Regions from separate parts of the Streptomyces sp. WP-1 genome, predicted to be linked through region 3. Evidence: riboswitches for the same ligand, from Rfam matches in the RefSeq annotation. Region 3 holds a riboswitch; each other region holds the start of a gene.
The links. A riboswitch is a leader RNA that binds a small molecule or an ion and turns the genes downstream of it on or off. The one in region 3 is predicted to bind cobalamin.
Positions count from the first base shown of each region.

Region 1: it holds a riboswitch for cobalamin, as region 3 does, so the genes downstream of both, QHG49_RS12445 (ribonucleoside-diphosphate reductase subunit alpha) here and QHG49_RS01260 (HoxN/HupN/NixA family nickel/cobalt transporter) in region 3, are expected to answer to the same signal.
Region 2: it holds a riboswitch for cobalamin, as region 3 does, so the genes downstream of both, metE (5-methyltetrahydropteroyltriglutamate--homocysteine S-methyltransferase) here and QHG49_RS01260 (HoxN/HupN/NixA family nickel/cobalt transporter) in region 3, are expected to answer to the same signal.
Region 4: it holds a riboswitch for cobalamin, as region 3 does, so the genes downstream of both, QHG49_RS34025 (ribonucleotide-diphosphate reductase subunit alpha) here and QHG49_RS01260 (HoxN/HupN/NixA family nickel/cobalt transporter) in region 3, are expected to answer to the same signal.

Region 1 is NZ_CP123923.1:2,930,949-2,935,223, forward strand. It holds gene QHG49_RS12435 (DUF3311 domain-containing protein) at 1-135, shown strand, start outside; gene mctP (monocarboxylate uptake permease MctP) at 132-1,760, shown strand; cobalamin riboswitch at 1,909-2,044, shown strand; gene QHG49_RS12445 (ribonucleoside-diphosphate reductase subunit alpha) at 2,167-4,275, shown strand, end outside.
Region 2 is NZ_CP123923.1:1,163,449-1,167,723, reverse strand. It holds gene metE (5-methyltetrahydropteroyltriglutamate--homocysteine S-methyltransferase) at 1-1,576, opposite strand, end outside; cobalamin riboswitch at 1,745-1,939, opposite strand; gene QHG49_RS04810 (3-hydroxybutyryl-CoA dehydrogenase) at 2,262-3,131, opposite strand; gene aceB (malate synthase A) at 3,128-4,275, opposite strand, start outside.
Region 3 is NZ_CP123923.1:387,222-391,496, forward strand. It holds gene QHG49_RS01250 (cation-translocating P-type ATPase) at 1-499, opposite strand, end outside; gene QHG49_RS01255 (hypothetical protein) at 496-744, opposite strand; gene QHG49_RS01260 (HoxN/HupN/NixA family nickel/cobalt transporter) at 933-2,024, opposite strand; cobalamin riboswitch at 2,052-2,256, opposite strand; gene QHG49_RS01265 (hypothetical protein) at 2,345-2,533, opposite strand; gene QHG49_RS01270 (SPFH domain-containing protein) at 2,579-2,698, opposite strand; gene QHG49_RS01275 (M1 family metallopeptidase) at 2,794-4,248, shown strand.
Region 4 is NZ_CP123923.1:1,167,920-1,172,194, reverse strand. It holds gene prpB (methylisocitrate lyase) at 1-832, shown strand, start outside; gene QHG49_RS04835 (bifunctional 2-methylcitrate synthase/citrate synthase) at 852-1,991, shown strand; gene QHG49_RS04830 (SDR family NAD(P)-dependent oxidoreductase) at 1,931-2,881, opposite strand; partial or broken gene QHG49_RS34025 (ribonucleotide-diphosphate reductase subunit alpha) at 2,946-3,246, opposite strand; cobalamin riboswitch at 3,338-3,562, opposite strand; gene metE (5-methyltetrahydropteroyltriglutamate--homocysteine S-methyltransferase) at 3,729-4,275, opposite strand, start outside.

The DNA of each region.
Region 1 (4,275 bases), 2.5 Mb from region 3:
ATCGGGATCCCCTTCTTCTACTGGTACCAGATGGTCTGGGTGCTGATCTCCACCGCCCTCACCATGACCGCGTACAAGCTCTGGCAGCACGACCAGCGCTCCCGCCGTGACGCGCAGGGGGGTGCCGCGAAGTGAAGACCGGGGTCAACGGCGTCGCACTGGGCGTCTTCATCTTCTTCTTCCTGGCCGTCACGGTCCTGGGCTTCCTCGCCGCGCGCTGGCGCCGGGCCGAGAACGAGCACACGCTGGACGAATGGGGTCTGGGCGGCCGGTCGTTCGGCACCTGGATCACCTGGTTCCTGCTCGGCGGCGACCTGTACACGGCGTACACCTTCGTGGCCGTACCGGCGGCGATCTACGCGGCGGGCGCGTCCGGCTTCTTCGCGGTGCCGTACACGATCCTGGTCTACCCGCTGATCTTCACCTTCCTGCCGCGGCTGTGGTCGGTCTCGCACCGCCACGGCTACGTCACCACCTCCGACTTCGTGCGCGGCCGCTTCGGCTCGAAGGGCCTGTCGCTCGCGGTCGCGGTGACCGGCATCCTGGCGACGATGCCGTACATCGCGCTCCAGCTCGTCGGCATCCAGGCGGTGCTGGACGTGATGGGCGTCGGCGGCGGCGACAACACCAACGCGTTCGTGAAGGACCTGCCGCTGCTGATCGCGTTCGCGGTGCTGGCCGCGTACACGTACTCCTCGGGGCTGCGGGCGCCCGCGCTGATCGCGTTCGTCAAGGACGCGCTGATCTACATCGTGATCGGTGTGGCGATCATCTACATCCCGATCAAGCTGGGCGGCTTCGACGACATCTTCGCCAAGGCGGCCCACGCGTTCAGCCAGGTCAACCCGGCCACCGGCAAGCCCCGCGGGGCGCTCGCGCCGGCGCCCGCCGGACAGTGGACGTACGCCACGCTGGCTCTCGGTTCCGCGCTCGCGCTGTTCATGTACCCGCACTCGATCACCGCGACGCTCTCCTCCAAGAGCCGTAACGTGATCCGGCGCAACACCACCATCCTGCCGCTGTACTCCCTGATGCTGGGCCTGCTGGCGCTGCTGGGCTTCATGGCGATCGCGGCCGGGGTGAAGGTCACCAACGGGCAGCTGGCGATCCCGCAGCTGTTCGAGGACATGTTCCCGGACTGGTTCGCCGGTGTGGCGTTCGCGGCGATCGGCATCGGCGCGCTGGTCCCGGCGGCGATCATGTCGATCGCGGCGGCGAACCTGTTCACGCGCAACATCTACAAGGACTTCATCAAGCCGGACGCCACGCCGAAGCAGGAGGCGCAGGTCTCCAAGTTCGTGTCGCTGCTGGTGAAGGTCGGCGCGCTGATCTTCGTACTGGGCATGGACAAGACGGTCGCCATCAACTTCCAGCTGCTCGGCGGCATCTGGATCCTGCAGACCTTCCCGGCCCTGGTCGGCGGCCTGTTCACCCGCTGGTTCCACCGCTGGGCGCTGCTCGCGGGCTGGGCGGTCGGCATGATCTACGGCACCCTCGCCGCGTACGGTGTCGCCTCCCCGACCCAGAAGCACTTCGGCGGCTCCGCCGACGACATCCCGGGCATCGGCCAGATCGGCTACATCGGCATGACGGCCTTCGTCCTCAACGTCCTCGTCACGGTCGTCCTGACCGTCGTCCTGAAGGCCGTGAAGGCCCCTGAGGGCATCGACGAGACCCGTCCCGAGGACTACACGGCGGACGCCGGCGACCCGGGCGTACAGGTCGAGCTGCCGCCCGCCACGGCGGGCACCAGCCACTAGCGAGGCGCCCGGGGACCCGGGCGGCCAGGGGCGGGCCGGCGGCGCCAAGGGCGCCGGCGGCCCGTTTCGCGTGCCCCTCGCGCCCCGTTTCGCATACCCCTCGTAGACACACGGTGACACAACATCTGGGGGTGGCATTCCGGCCCGGCACTAGATGTATGCTCATGGTCGCTGTCGTCGCAGGGGAATCCGGTGCGAATCCGGAACTGTCCCGCAACGGTGTACTTGTGCGCATCCGCGCACGGGGATCAGTCCGAGGACCTGCCGGCAGCGCACCCGGCCCACCGGTTCGGGTGCTCTGAGACGTCCGGGCCTCGCGGAGTGGGCCGGTGGACGCGACGCCGTGTGCGCTCGTGGCTGCCCCTGCCCTCCGCCAGGCCCCGTGCCGAGCGAGGGAGAGCCCCACGTGACCATCGCGCCAGCCGAACCGGCTTCAGCCCAGGGCCTGGAGAACGACGGTCCCGGTACCGCGCTGCTGCGGACCCTGACCGAGCTGACCGGGGACCTCCCCGACGCCGATCCCGGCCGGGTCGCCGCCGCCGCGCTGCGCGGCCGCTCCGCCCACGCCGACGAGGCGGAGCTGCGCGAGCTCGCGACCGAGGCCGCGGCCGGCCTGATCTCCGAGGACCCCGCGTACTCGCGGCTCGCCGCCCGGCTGCTGACCATCTCCATCCGCGCCGAGGCCGCCTCGCAGGGCGTGGCGTCCTTCACCGAGTCGGTCGCCGTCGGACACCGCGAGGGGCTCATCGCCGACCGGACGGCCGAGTTCGTCCGGATCCACGCCGCCCGGCTCGACCACCTGATCGACCGCGCCGCCGACGACCGCTTCGGCTACTTCGGGCTGCGCACCCTGCACAGCCGCTATCTGCTGCGCCACCCGATCACCCGTCAGGTCATCGAGACCCCCCAGCACTTCATGCTGCGTGTCGCCGCCGGCCTCGCCGAGGACGACTCGGCACGCTCGGTGGACGAGGTCGCCGCGCTCTACCGGCTGATGAGCCGGCTCGACTACCTGCCCTCCTCCCCCACCCTGTTCAACTCCGGCACCCGGCACCCCCAGATGTCGTCCTGCTACCTCCTCGACTCCCCGCTGGACGAGCTGGACTCCATCTACGACCGCTACCACCAGGTCGCCCGGCTCTCCAAGCACGCCGGCGGCATCGGTCTGTCGTACTCCCGTATCCGCGCCCGCGGTTCGCTGATCCGGGGCACCAACGGGCACTCCAACGGCATCGTGCCGTTCCTGAAGACCCTGGACGCCTCGGTGGCCGCGGTGAACCAGGGCGGCCGGCGCAAGGGCGCGGCCGCGGTGTACCTGGAGACCTGGCACTCCGACCTGGAGGAGTTCCTGGAGCTGCGGGACAACACCGGTGAGGACGCCCGCCGTACGCACAATCTGAACCTCGCGCACTGGGTGCCGGACGAGTTCATGCGCCGGGTCAACGCCGACGGGCAGTGGTCGCTGTTCTCCCCGGCGGACGTGCCCGAGCTGGTGGACCTGTACGGCGCGGAGTTCGACGCCGCCTACCGCGAGGCGGAGCGCAAGGGGCTCGCGAAGAAGACCATGCCGGCCCGTGAGCTGTACGGCCGCATGATGCGCACCCTCGCGCAGACCGGCCAGGGCTGGATGACGTTCAAGGACGCCGCCAACCGCACCGCCAACCAGACCGCCGAGCCGGGCCAGGTCATCCACTCCTCCAACCTCTGCACGGAGATCCTGGAGGTCACCAACGACGGTGAGACGGCGGTCTGCAACCTGGGCTCCGTCAACCTGGGTGCCTTCGTCGTCGACGGGGACATCGACTGGGCGCGCCTGGACGAGACCGTCCACACCGCTGTCACCTTCCTCGACCGCGTCGTGGACATCAACTTCTACCCGACCGAGCAGGCGGGCCGCTCCAACGCCAAGTGGCGCCCGGTGGGCCTCGGCGCGATGGGCCTCCAGGACGTCTTCTTCAAGCTGCGGCTGCCCTTCGACTCGCCCGAGGCGAAGGCGCTGTCCACGAAGATCGCCGAGCGGATCATGCTCGCCGCGTACGAGGCGTCCGCCGACCTCGCCGAGCGCAGCGGCCCGCTTCCCGCCTGGGAGCAGACCCGGACCGCGCGCGGTGTGCTGCACCCCGACCACTACGGCGTCGAGGAGACCTGGCCCGAGCGCTGGGCGGCGCTGCGGAAGCGGATCGCCGAGGTCGGCCTGCGCAACTCGCTGCTGCTGGCGATCGCGCCGACGGCCACCATCGCCTCCATCGCGGGCGTCTACGAGTGCATCGAGCCGCAGGTGTCCAACCTGTTCAAGCGCGAGACGCTGTCCGGTGAGTTCCTCCAGGTCAACTCCTACCTGGTGCAGGACCTGAAGGGCCTGGGCGTCTGGGACGCGCGCACCCGGGAGGCGCTGCGCGAGGCCAACGGCTCGGTGCAGGGCTTCGCGTGGATCCCCGAGGAGGTGCGGGCGCTGTACCGCACCGCGTGGGAGATCCCGCAGCGCGGTCTGATCGACATGGCGGCGGCGCGCACC
Region 2 (4,275 bases), 780 kb from region 3:
ACTGGACCCAGCCGTGCTGGGTGGCGAGGTAGCCGGTGAGCTGTTCGGCGAAGTACTGGACCATGTCGTTGCGTTCGGCCTCGCCGTGCACCAGGACGTCGAGCCCGGCCTTCTCCTGGAAGGCGATCACCTCCCGGATCTCGGCCCGCACGCGCTCCTCGTACCCGGCGGTGTCGATCCGGCCCGCCCGCAAGTCGGCGCGAGCGGCGCGCAGTTCACCGGTCTGCGGGAACGAGCCGATCGTCGTCGTGGGCAGCAGGGGCAGCCCCAGCCGGGCGCGCTGGGCGGCGGCGCGCTCGGCGTACGGCTGGGAGCGGCGGGCATCGGCCTCGGTGACGGCGGCGGCGCGGGCGCGCACGGCAGGGTCGTGGGTGAGGGCGGAACCGGCCCGGGAGGCGAGGTCGGCCCGGTTCGCGGACAGCTCCGCGGCGATGGCGTCCGTGCCGAGGGTGAGGCCCTTGGCCAGCGTGGCGAGTTCCGCCGTCTTCTGCTCGGCGAAGGCGAGCCAGCGCCGGATCTGCGGGTCGATGTCGTGCTCGGCGGCCGCGTCGAGGGGGACGTGCAGCAGGGAGCAGGAGGCCGAGACGTCGACCCGGTCGGCCAGGCCCAGCAGGGTGCCGAGGGTGGCCAGGGACTTCTCCAGGTCGTCGACCCAGACGTTGCGGCCGTTGACGACGCCCGCGACCAGCCGCTTGCCGGGCAGCCCGCCGACGGCGGCCAGCGCGTCCAGGTTCCGGGCGGCGGCCTCGGTGAAGTCCAGGGCCAGGCCCTCCACCGGCGCCTTCGCGAGCACCGGCAGGGCCTCGCCGAGCCGGTCGAAGTAGGACGCCACCAGCAGCCTGGGCCGGTCGGTGAGGGCGCCGAGATCGCGGTAGGCGCGCTCGGCGGCGTTCAGCTCGGCCGGGGTGCGGTCCTGGACGAGGGCGGGCTCATCGAGCTGCACCCAGTCGGCGCCGGCCGCCCGCAGGTCGGCGAGGACCTCGGCGTACACCGGCAGCAGCCGGTCCAGCAGGGTCAGCGGCTCGAAGTCGGCGGGCACCCCGGGCGCGGGCTTGGCCAGCAGCAGATAGGTCACCGGGCCCACCAGCACCGGGCGGGCGCTCAGCCCGAGGGCGAGGGCCTCGGTCAGCTCCGCGACCTGCTTGGCGGAGTCGGCCGTGAACACCGTGTCCGGCCCCAACTCGGGTACCAGATAGTGGTAATTGGTGTCGAACCACTTGGTCATCTCCAGCGGCGCCACCTCCTGGGTGCCGCGGGCCATCGCGAAGTAGCCGTCCAGCGGATCGGCGGCGACGGCCGCCCGGTGCCGGTCGGGGATCGCGCCGACCATGACGCTGGTGTCCAGGACATGGTCGTAGTACGAGAAGTCGCCGGACGGCACCTCGTGCAGACCGGCCTCGGCGAGCCGGCGCCAGGCGGTGCCGCGCAACTCGGCTGCGGTCGCCCGCAGTTCGTCAGCGCTGACGCGGCCCTTCCAGTAGCCCTCGATCGCCTTCTTCAGTTCCCGGTTCGCCCCCTGGCGGGGGTAGCCGTACACGGTGGCCCGTGCCGCCGCGGCTGCGGACTTCGTGGTCACGGAGATCTCCTTCGCGAGATGAATCCCTGAGATCCCGGGGACGGGACGAGAGCGCGAAGGGGTGACGGACCGTACGGCAGCGGCCCATGGCCGTCCGTTCGGTTCTGTGTCGCCGACCCGCCCTCGAGGTCACCGGGATGCCGCGCACGGGACGTCCCGCGCACGGGCAGATGGCAGGTCTTCGGACTCGCGGGCACGCCCTCATCACCTGAGGACACCTACTGGCCGTCGCTTCCCAGACCCTGTTCACCGGGTCCAGTGCGTATGACGGCGGTCGTTCCCGCTCACCGCTGCGGGGCAGTCCCGGATTCCCACCGGGTTCCCTCTTGCGACGCTCCCGCCTGGCGGACGGGGCGAACCAGCTGCACGCGCCAGCCTACGGGCCGAAGGGTTCGCGTGGTGGATCAAGTCCAGCATTCGGATGGCGCGCCGAGACGGACGGCCCCGGACCAGATCGCGTCCCGGCTCCGGAAGGGCCCGGACGGCCCGCTTGCCGGGCCCGCGCCCCTGGCACTCCGGGGCCCAGGTGGTCGCCCGCCCGCGCCGCCGTGGCCCGCGATGCCGCCGCACGGCAGAGGGCGGGAAGCGCCGCACACGCGCTTCCCGCCCTTCCCTCCGCACGGTCGTCCGGACCCTCGGCCGGTGACCGCGGGCCGGGCCCCTCAGCCCGGCCGGACCAGGCTCCTCAGCCCTGGCCGTACACGTGGAACCCCCGGCCGCTCTTGCGGCCCAGCAGCCCCGCCTCGACCATCCGCCGCAGCAGCGGGGGCGGGGCGTAGAGGGGTTCGTGGAACTCGTCGTACAGCGACTCCGCGATCGCGGCGACGGTGTCGAGGCCGATCAGGTCGGCGAGCCGCAGCGGTCCCATCGGGTGGGCGCAGCCCTGCTCCATCCCCGCGTCGATGTCACCGGCCGAGGCGAACCCGGACTCCGCCATCCGGATCGCGGCCAGCAGGTACGGCACCAGCAGCGCGTTGACGACGAAGCCGGCCCGGTCCTTGGCGTGCACGACCGTCTTGCCGAGCACCTCGGTGGCGAAGGTCTCCACCTCGGTCACGGTCCGCGCCGAGGTGTGCAGCGAGGCGACCACCTCCACCAGCGGCAGCACCGGCACCGGGTTGAAGAAGTGCAGTCCGACGACCCGGTCCGCGCGGGAGGTGGCCATCCCGAGCCGCATCACGGGCAGCGACGAGGTGTTGGTGGCCAGCACCGCCGCCGGGTCCGCCACGATCTTGTCGAGCGCGGCGAACACCTCGGTCTTGGCGTCCGCGTTCTCGGTCACGGCCTCGATCACGAGCTGCCGGTCGGCCAACTCGTCGAGACCGCCGCTGAAGACGATGCGCGCGAGGGCGTCCCGGGCCTCGGTCTCGGCCAGCTTGCCCCGCCGTACCGCCTGTTCGAGCGAGCCCGCCACCCGGTCCCGGGCCGCGCGGGCGGCCACCGCGTCGGCCTCGCAGACCACCGTGTCCAGACCGGCCCGCGCGCACACCTCGGCGATGCCCGCGCCCATCCGGCCGCCGCCGACCACTCCGACGCGTGCGAAGCGCCCGCTCATGACGCCCGCCGCACGAGATGCCGGGCGTAGGCGTCCGGTGTGAAGAACAGCGGCAACTCTCCCTGGAGCGCGGTGCGTTCGAACAGCGCGCGGACGTCCTCCACGGGGGCCCACGGATACTCCGCGCCGAGCGCCGCCGTCTCCTCCTCCAGCAGCTCCGTCACCGTCTCCCGCTCGATCACCCGGTGCCGCAGCCACTGCCAGATCTGCACCCGGGCGATCTCCGCCGTGGCCGCGTCCTCCATGAGGCCGTCCAGGGCGACCGCACCCCGGCCGTCCAGCCAGGCGGCGAAGTAGCGCAGCGCGACCCGGAGATTGGTGCGCACCCCCTCCGCCGTGGGCGGTCCCGCGATCCGGCGCACCGACAGCAGCTCGGCCGCCGATACCGCCACGTCCTCGCGCAGCCGGTCCAGTTGGTGCGGCCGCCCGCCGAGGACGCCGTCGAACACCTCCCGGCACACCGGGACCAGGCCCGGATGCGCCACCCTGGAGCCGTCGAAGCCGTCCTCCGCCTCTCGCTCCTTGTCCAGCCGGACCGTCGCCAACGCGGCCTCGCGAGCGGCCGGTTCGCCGCCCGGCACCTGCGCCGCCATGCCGCCGATGGCATGCGCGCCCCGCTGGTGGCAGGTGCGCACGAGGAGTTCGGTGTACGCCCGCATGAACGGGGCCGTCATGGTGACCTTCGCCCGGTCCGGCAGCAGGAAGTCGGTGCGGTGGCCGAAGGTCTTGATGATGCTGAACAGGTAGTCCCAGCGGCCCGCGTTGAGCCCCGAGCTGTGCTCGCGCAGCTCGTGGAGGATCTCCTCCATCTCGAACGCGGCTGTGATCGTCTCGATGAGCACGGTGGCGCGGACGGTGCCCCGGGGGATGTTGAGCAGCTCCTGGGCGTGCACGAAGACGTCGTTCCACAGCCGCGCCTCGTACCGGTTCTCCAGCTTGGGCAGATAGAAGTACGGGCCGTACCCGGCGTCGATCTGCCGCTGGGCGCAGTGGAAGAAGTAGAGACCGAAGTCCACCAGCGCCGCGGGCACGGGCCGGCCGTCGTACTCCAGGTGCTCCTCCTCCAGGTGCCAGCCACGCGGGCGTACGACGATCGTGGCGAGCCGCTCGCCGAGCCGGTACTCTCGGCCGTCCGCGGCGGTGA
Region 3 (4,275 bases):
CCAGCGAGACCAGGGTGTCCATCGTGGCCGTCGAGTGGCGCAGGCCCCGCAGCGCCCTGACGTGGAACGGCCAGGCGCTCCATACGGCCACCGGGGCGGCCAGCACGAAGCACAGCCACTGCCAATCACGGAACTGCAGGGCCGGCACCATCGAGAGCACCAGCACCGGTACGGCCAGCAGCGCGGTGACCGTGATCCGTTCCCGCTCGCGCCGGTCCGCGGCCTCCTCCTCGTCCGGCGCCTCGGGGCCCTCGTCGTCCTCGCTCACCGGCAACGCGGCCTGGTACCCGGCCTGTTCGACCGCGGCGACGAGGCTGTCGGGCGCGGTGTCGGCCGGGTGGCTGACCCGGGCGAGTCCCGTGGCGAGGTTGACCGTGGCCGTGACGCCCGCCAGCTTGCCGAGTTTCCTCTCCACGCGCCGGACACAGGCCGCGCAGGTCATCCCGCCGACGGTGATGTCCGTGACGACGCGTTCCGCCGCCGGTTCGAGAGCGGTCACTCACCGCTCCCATGGCTCATCCCGGGCATGTCGCCATTGCCACCGCCGCCCCCGCCGTCCCCGCCACTCCCGCCGCTCCCGGTGCCGTGCATGCCGGGCGCCACCGGCCCGACCGCCGCGCCGACGGCGTAGGACGCCGCGAACAGCAGCATCAGCAGGAGCAGGAATCCACAGAGCGCGGGAGGCGGCAGCAGCTTGCCACGGGTCGTACCGGGGGAGCGGGGTGACAACGGAATATCGGCCATGCCCGACCTTCCTGGTCCCATCGGACCGTCGTGCGAGAGATGGCGGTGGAAGCCGTACCGTCGCAGTAGTCGGACCGGTGGAGCGTCGAGTTCCGGGACGTGATCGTGACGTACGCCATAACGGCCGCACCGGCGGCACGCATCGGCGACGTCGGCAGCTCACGGAAGTCCGCGACGCGGCCGCAGCGTCAGCCGCCCTCGCCGAGCCGGCCCGCCCACCTCTCCTCCACCCTGGCCAGCCGCCAGTACGCCAGCGCCGCCGCCCACACGACCACGAACAGGCCGACGATGACGTACCCCACGTTGTCCAGGTCCAGTCCGGCGATCCAGCCGGTCACCGCGTCGCTCAGATCGAGCTTCTCGCGCAGCACCCCGACCAGTTCGATGGTGCCGATCAGAAAGGCGACCGCGATGGACAGGCCGGTGATGGTCAGGTTGTAGAACACCTTGCGCACCGGGTTGGAGAACGCCCACTGGTAGGCGAAGTTCATGAAGGTGCCGTCGAGCGTGTCGAACAGGCTCATCCCCGCCGCGAACAGCAGCGGCAGGCACAGGATCGCGTACCACGGGAGCCCGGCCGCGGCGCCGCTGCCCGCCATCACCATCAGGGTGACCTCGGTCGCGGTGTCGAAGCCGATCCCGAACAGGAAGCCCAGCGGGAACATCTGCCCGGGCCGGGTGATCGACCTGGTGAAGCGGCCCAGGATCCGGTTCATGAACCCCCGGGAATCCAGGTGCTGTTCCAGGGCGGCCTCGTCGTACCTGCCCGCTCGCATCGCCCGGAACACCCGCACGATGCCCGCGAGCGCCACCAGGTTGAGGGCCGCGATGAGGTACAGGAAGGTCCCGGAGACGGTGGTGCCGACGACACCGAGGGTCTGGTGGGTACGGGAGTCGTCGTCGAGCAGGATCCCGGCGAGCTGTGCGCCGCCCGCGACCAGGGCCGCCATGGCGACCACCACGCTGGAATGGCCGAGCGCGAACCAGAAGCCGACCGACACCGGCCGCTTGCCGTCGGCCATCAGCTTGCGGGTGGTGTTGTCGATCGCGGCGATGTGATCGGCGTCGAACGCGTGCCGCATGCCCAGCGTGTACGCGGTCACGCCGAGGCCGATCCCGAACGCCTTGGAGCCGACCTCGTAGTGCCCGGGCACGACCAGCAGGAACAGGATGCCGAACGCCACAACGTGCAGGGCGGCGATCACCACCAGCAGCCCGGCGGTCCGCACGGAGTCCTCGCGCCGCCAGCGAAAACGGGTCGGCTCTGCGGACAGGGTCATGGGGTCACGCTCCAGCACCTCGTGGATCAGCTCGTGAAGTGCCGTGGCCGGTCTCCTGGCTTACGGGTGCTCGCGTGTCCGTCCCGGCCTTCCCGTCCGCCGGGCGGCGAACAGTGACCGTGCACGACGTGGGACGGATACTCCCCGATCACAGTGGCGAGGGCCGCTCCGGCATGAGCCCCGCTGAGGGCTGTCACCGGTCTTCCCGAACACCACGGCCCGCCCACCGTAGGACCGACCACCCCCTTCCGCACAACCGGACGGTCCCCCAGGTATCCAAGATCACATCGGACCGCCGCCAGGAGGTCTCCGGCGCGTCCTCACTCGCGCGGCACCACCACGAGCAGCACCACCAACGCGATCAGCGGCGCGCCGCCGACCGACGCCAGGGTGATCTTCGCCGCGCTGTACGGCCGTTCGCCGAGGACCCCGCCGGTGCGGGCGTCGACCATGACGGGCCGGACCTTGCCGACGTGGAGGTAGGCCAGGAACCAGACGGGCAGCAGCACCAGTTGCAGTATGGGCAGGGCAGCGCGTACGTCCCGGGCGCGTCCTCACTCGGCGTCGCGCATAGTCACCGGGTTCTGGGTGCCCCACTTGAAGTCGGTGAACTGCCAGGTGGTGACGGAGCAGACCTCGGCCTTGAACGGCGACTCGAAGCGGACGGGAGTCAAGATTTTTGCCAATCTTGAGGCAACCATTTGATGATGCGGAGGTTCTGACGTCTCGCGTGCCGCAATCGACGGGAGAGACGAGATGGAGAGACGAGATGAAGCCTCGCACGGCGCCGACCCACCGGCACCGGCGCTCCGTGTCCGCCTGGGCTCCGACAGCGGTGCTGCTCCTGGCCATGACGACGTCCTGCGCCGGCCCCGGGCCGGTGGGCGGCCACGCGGCCGCGAAGCCCGGCGCGGCGGGAGTGGGTGACCGGCTGTTCCCGACGCTCGGCAACGGCGGCTACGACGTGACGCATTACGGGCTGACGCTGGATTACACACCGCAGACCAATCACCTGAAGGGCACGGCGGTCATCACGGCGCGGGCCACCCAGGACCTGAGCCGCTTCGACCTCGACCTGTCGGGCCTGCGGGTACGCACCGCGACGGTGCAGGGGTCGAAAGCCCAATTCTCCCGTTCGGGTGACGAGTTGGTCGTCACACCGGCGAAGACATTGAAGAACGACGAGATCTTCAAGACGGTCGTCACGTACGACGGCACCCCGCGAACGATCAAAGGCGACGACGGAGGTCTCGAAGGCTGGATCGAGACCGATGACGGCTCGACCGCCCTGGGCCAGCCGACCGGCTCCATGACCTGGTTCCCCGGTAACCATCACCCCTCGGACAAGGCCACGTTCGACATATGGGTCACCGTGCCCAGGGACGAGGACGGCGACTTCTACGACGCGGTGGGCAACGGCGAGCTGATCGCGGAGGAGGACAAGGGCGGGTCGATGACACGGCACTGGCGTACTGCGGAGCCCATGGCCGGCTACCTCGCCCATGTCTCCGTCGGCTACTTCGAGATTCACAAGGGCCGGACACACGACCGCCTGCCCGTCTACGTCGCCGTCGACCCGGACGAGTCCGCAGACGCCGGCGACGTCCCGCACCTGGTGCCCGAGATCGTCGACTGGGCGGACGGGCTCTTCGGCCCCTACCCCTTCTCCTCGACCGGCGCCGTCGTCGACCATCTGCCCGAACTCGGCTATGCCCTGGAGACCCAGACCAAGCCCTACTTCGCCGGGGCTCCCGACGAGGCCCTGCTCGTCCACGAGTTGGCGCACCAGTGGTTCGGCAACTCGGTGACCCCGCGAACGTGGCAGGACATGTGGCTCAGCGAGGGAATGGCCACCTACGCGGAGTGGCTGTGGGAGGAGAAGCGGGGCGGCAGGAGCACCGACGAGATCTTCGAGGACTTCTACGACGGCACGGACGACGAGGCCGAGGGCATCTGGGCCTTCCCGCCCGCCGCTCCGCCCAGCGGTGGGCGTGTTTCCGACCCGCCCGTCTACGGCCGCGGCGCCATGGTCGTACACAAGGTGCGCAAGGCCGTCGGCGACGACGTCTTCTTCGACATACTCCGCACCTGGACGCGACAGCACCGGCACGGCAACGCCGGCACCCGGCAGTTCGTCACCCTGTGCGAGAACGCGTCCGGGAAGGACTTGACCGAACTCTTCGACACCTGGCTCTTCGACAAGGGGAAGCCGTCCCGGATGTGAGGAGAACGATCCGGTGCGGGAAGGCTT
Region 4 (4,275 bases), 780 kb from region 3:
GATGATGCCGGGCGCCCTCAACCCGCTGTCCGCCCGGCTGATCCAGGACACCGGCTTCGAGGCCGCCTACCTCTCCGGTGCCGTGCTCGCCGCCGACCTGGGCCTGCCCGACATCGGCCTGACCACGTCCACCGAGATCGCCGCCCGTGCCCAGCAGACCACCAGGGCGACCGACCTGCCCGTCCTGATCGACGCCGACACCGGCTTCGGCGAACCGATGAACGCCGCCCGCACGGTCCAGCTGATGGAGGACGCGGGCCTGGCCGGGCTGCACCTGGAGGACCAGGTCAACCCCAAGCGCTGCGGCCACCTCGACGGCAAGTCGGTCGTCGCCCGCGAGGAGATGACCCGCCGCATCCGGGCCGCCGTGGACGCCCGCCGCGACCCGGACTTCCTTCTCATGGCCCGCACCGACGCCCGCACCATCGAAGGGCTGGACGCGGCGATCGACCGTGCCAAGGCATACGTCGACGCGGGAGCCGACGCGATCTTTCCCGAAGCCCTCGCCGACGAGCGGGAGTTCGAGGCATTTCGCGCGGCGGTCGACGTGCCGCTGCTCGCCAACATGACCGAGTTCGGCAAGTCCCGCCTGCTGGACGTGCACACCCTTCAGAACCTCGGCTACGACATCGCGCTCTACCCCGTCACCTTCTTCCGCCTCGCCATGGGCGCCGTCGAGGACGGGCTGCGCACCCTGGCCGCCGAAGGCACCCAGGAGAGCCTGCTGCCCCGCATGCAGACCCGCTCCCGCCTCTACGAACTCCTCGGCTACGCGGACTACGCGGCCTTCGACTCGGCCGTCCACGACTTCACTCTGCCGCCCGGCGCCTGACCCACCGGAGACGATCCCCATGACCATCCATCGCGGACTCGCCGGTGTCGTCGTCGACACCACCGAGATCTCCACCGTCATCCAGGACACCAACTCCCTGACCTACCGCGGCTATCCGGTCCAGGACCTGGCCGCCCGCCGCTCCTTCGAGGAGGTCGCGTACCTGCTCTGGTACGGCGAACTCCCCGACGCCGGCCAACTGCGGGAGTTCCAGGCCCGGGAGCGCGCCCTGCGCCCGCTCGACCGCACCACCGCCGAACTGCTGGCCCGGCTCCCCGAGACCTGCCACCCGATGGACGTACTGCGCACCGCCGTCAGCTTCTTCGGCGCCGAGGACCCGACGGAGGACGACGGCAGCCTCGCCGCCCACCGCGCCAAGTCCCTGACCCTGCTGGCGAGACTCCCCGCCGTGGTCGCCGCCGACCAGCGCCGCCGACGCGGCCTCGCCCCCATTCCGCCCGACCCGGACCTCGGGTACGCGGAGAACTTCTTCCACATGTGCTTCGGCACGGTGCCCGACCCCGAGACGGTCCGCTGCTTCGAGATCTCCCTCGTCCTGTACGCCGAACACAGCTTCAACGCCTCGACGTTCACCGCCCGCGTCGTCACCTCCACCCTCTCCGACCTCTACAGCGCGGTCACCGCCGCCGTCGGCGCCCTCAAGGGCCCGCTGCACGGCGGCGCCAACGAGGCCGTGATGCACATGCTGGAGGAGATCGGCGACCCGGACCGCGCCGAGGAATGGCTGGACCGGGCCCTCGCCGACAAGCGGAAGATCATGGGCTTCGGCCACCGCGTCTACAAGGACGGCGACTCCCGGGTGCCCCTCATGCAGGGCGCGTTGGACCGTCTGGTGGCCCGCGCCGCCGACCCGGACACCACCCGCCTGGCCACCCTGCACACGGCCCTGCGGAACGCCATGCTCCAGCGCAAGGGCATCCACCCCAACCTGGACTACCCGGCCGGTCTCGCCTACCACCTGATGGGCTTCGACATCCCGGCCTTCACCCCGATCTTCGTGATGAGCCGGATCACCGGCTGGACCGCCCACATCACCGAACAGCTCGCCCACAACGCGCTGATCCGGCCCCTCGCCTCCTACGCGGGACCGGGCCGGCGGGCGGTGCCGGTCAGCTCCTCGCCGGCGGCCCACAGCTGAGCGGCGACGGCCGGATCGGCCATATGGGAGGGGACGGGCTCGGACCGCGGCATGCCCCGCAGCCCGAAGGCCCTCGGCCCCCACAGCTCCCCTCCCCGCACCTGTGGGTCGAGGACGGCACGCACGACGGGCCACGCCCCGGCGTCCTTGCCCTGCGCCAAGAGAGCGGCGGGCAGGGCGCGAAGCCGCTCGCCGGGTGTCGTCCGGTGGACCGGCGGGCGGGACGGGGTGAGGGAGTCCAGCGCGCCCCCGGGGCGGGCCACCACACTGAGCACCGTGCTGCCGGCGGCACGCAGTCGGCGGTCCAGTTCGAAGCCGAAACACATCTGCGCCGGCTTCGAGCGGCCGTACGTACGCTTGGGCCGGTAGTCCCGGGTGGACTGCAGGTCGCCGAGGTCCAGTCGCTCGGAGCGCGCCGCGAAGCTGCCCACCGTCACCACGCGGCCCGCCGGCGCCGCGGACAGCAGCGGTACCAGCCACCGGGTCAGCGCGAAGTGGCCGAGATGGTTGGTGCCGAACATCAGCTCGTGGCCGTCCGCGGTCTCCCGGCGCGGCGGGTCGTCGAGCGCGACCCCCGCGTTGTGCACCACCGCGTCGAGCCGATCGAGGTCCAGCCCGTCCACGCCCGCCCTCAGGGACGACAGGTCGGCGAGGTCCAGCCGAAGGTGCCGTACCCGCACGACGGGGACGCGCGAACGGGTCGAGGCCATGGCGGCCTCCACCTTCGCGCCGTCCCGGCTGCCGAGCACGACGACGGCGCCGGTGGCGGCGAGCTGCTCCGCCGTGAAGTAGCCGATCCCGGCGTCGCCCCCGGTGACCAGGAAGGTCCGGCCCTCGGCGGACGGCAGCCGGTGAACGTCCCATCGGCGGCTCTGAGTCGCGGAAGTCACGGTGGCGGGCTCCTTGCGCTCCGGGGCGGTGTGCTCAGGGGGGGGCACCGCCGACCCGCCCAAGGCGGGAGCCGTCGAAGGTCTTCAGGGTGTACGAGGTGTAGTACTCGAACGCGCCGAGGAAGGTGCGGAAGCGGTGCTCATGGGCGTACGCCCGCCGGTACAGACGCTCGGTGAACGCCCCGTCGTAGCGCCGGAACACCGCCTCCTCGTAGTACCCACGGGTTGACGTGCTGGAGGAAGTACTGGCGTACCGCCTCGCGGTCCTTGTCGAACTGGATGCGGCCGTCGCAGTCGTACATGTTCAGCATGGCGTTCAGCGCGTGGTGGTCCTTGCGCGTCCGGACCGGTTCCCGTGTGGTCATGCCGCCGGCCGCCCCGCCGCCGATGCCTGTCGTGCCCAAAACGTCCGCAGCCCTTCCCGCACGGCGGGGCCTCGAAGCGCGCACGCCGTCCGTCGGCGTACGCGCCGGTGGCAGGTCTTCGGACTCGCGGGCACGCCCTCATCACCTGAGGACACCTACTGGCCGTCGCTTCCCAGACCCCCGTTCACCGGGTCCAATGCGTATGACGGCGGTCGTTCCCGCTCACCGCCGCGGGGCAGTCCCGGATTCCCACCGGGTTCCCTCTTGCCTCGCCGGGCACCACTGCGCCCGGCGAACCACCAGCACGCCCAGCACTGCATCTAGAACTCGTCTGGGGTGCACGGCCCCAGATGTTGTGTCGTGGGCTCAACTTAGGTATACCCATGCGTCGGAGGGGGGCGGTCCCGGCGGCCGGTTCGGCGTGCCCGGACTGCGGGGCGGGGCCGTAACGCGTGCGCCCCGGCCCCGCCGTCGTGTCCGGATCAGGCTCCGGCCAGCTCCGCGCGGACCGTGCGCGCGGCCGCGACCAGGTTCTCCAGGGACTCACGGGTCTCCGGCCAGCCACGGGTCTTCAGGCCGCAGTCGGGGTTGACCCACAGCCGCTCGGCCGGGATGGCGCCGAGCCCCGTGCGCAGCAGCCCGGCCGCCTCCTCGGCGCTCGGGACGCGCGGGGAGTGGATGTCGTAGACACCAGGACCGGCCTCGCGTGAATAGCCGTGGGCGGCCAGTTCGCGGGCGACCTGCATATGGGAGCGGGCCGCCTCCAGGCTGATGACATCGGCGTCGAGATCGTCGATGGCGCGCACGATGTCACCGAACTCGGCGTAGCACATATGGGTGTGGATCTGGGTGTCCGGGCGCACCCCGCAGGTGCTCAGCCGGAACGCCTCGGTCGCCCAGTCCAGGTACGCGGGCCGGTCGGCGGCGCGCAGTGGCAGCGTCTCGCGCAGCGCGGGCTCGTCCACCTGGATCACCGAAGTCCCCGCGTGCTCAAGGTCGTCGACCTCGTCCCGCAGCGCGAGGGCGACC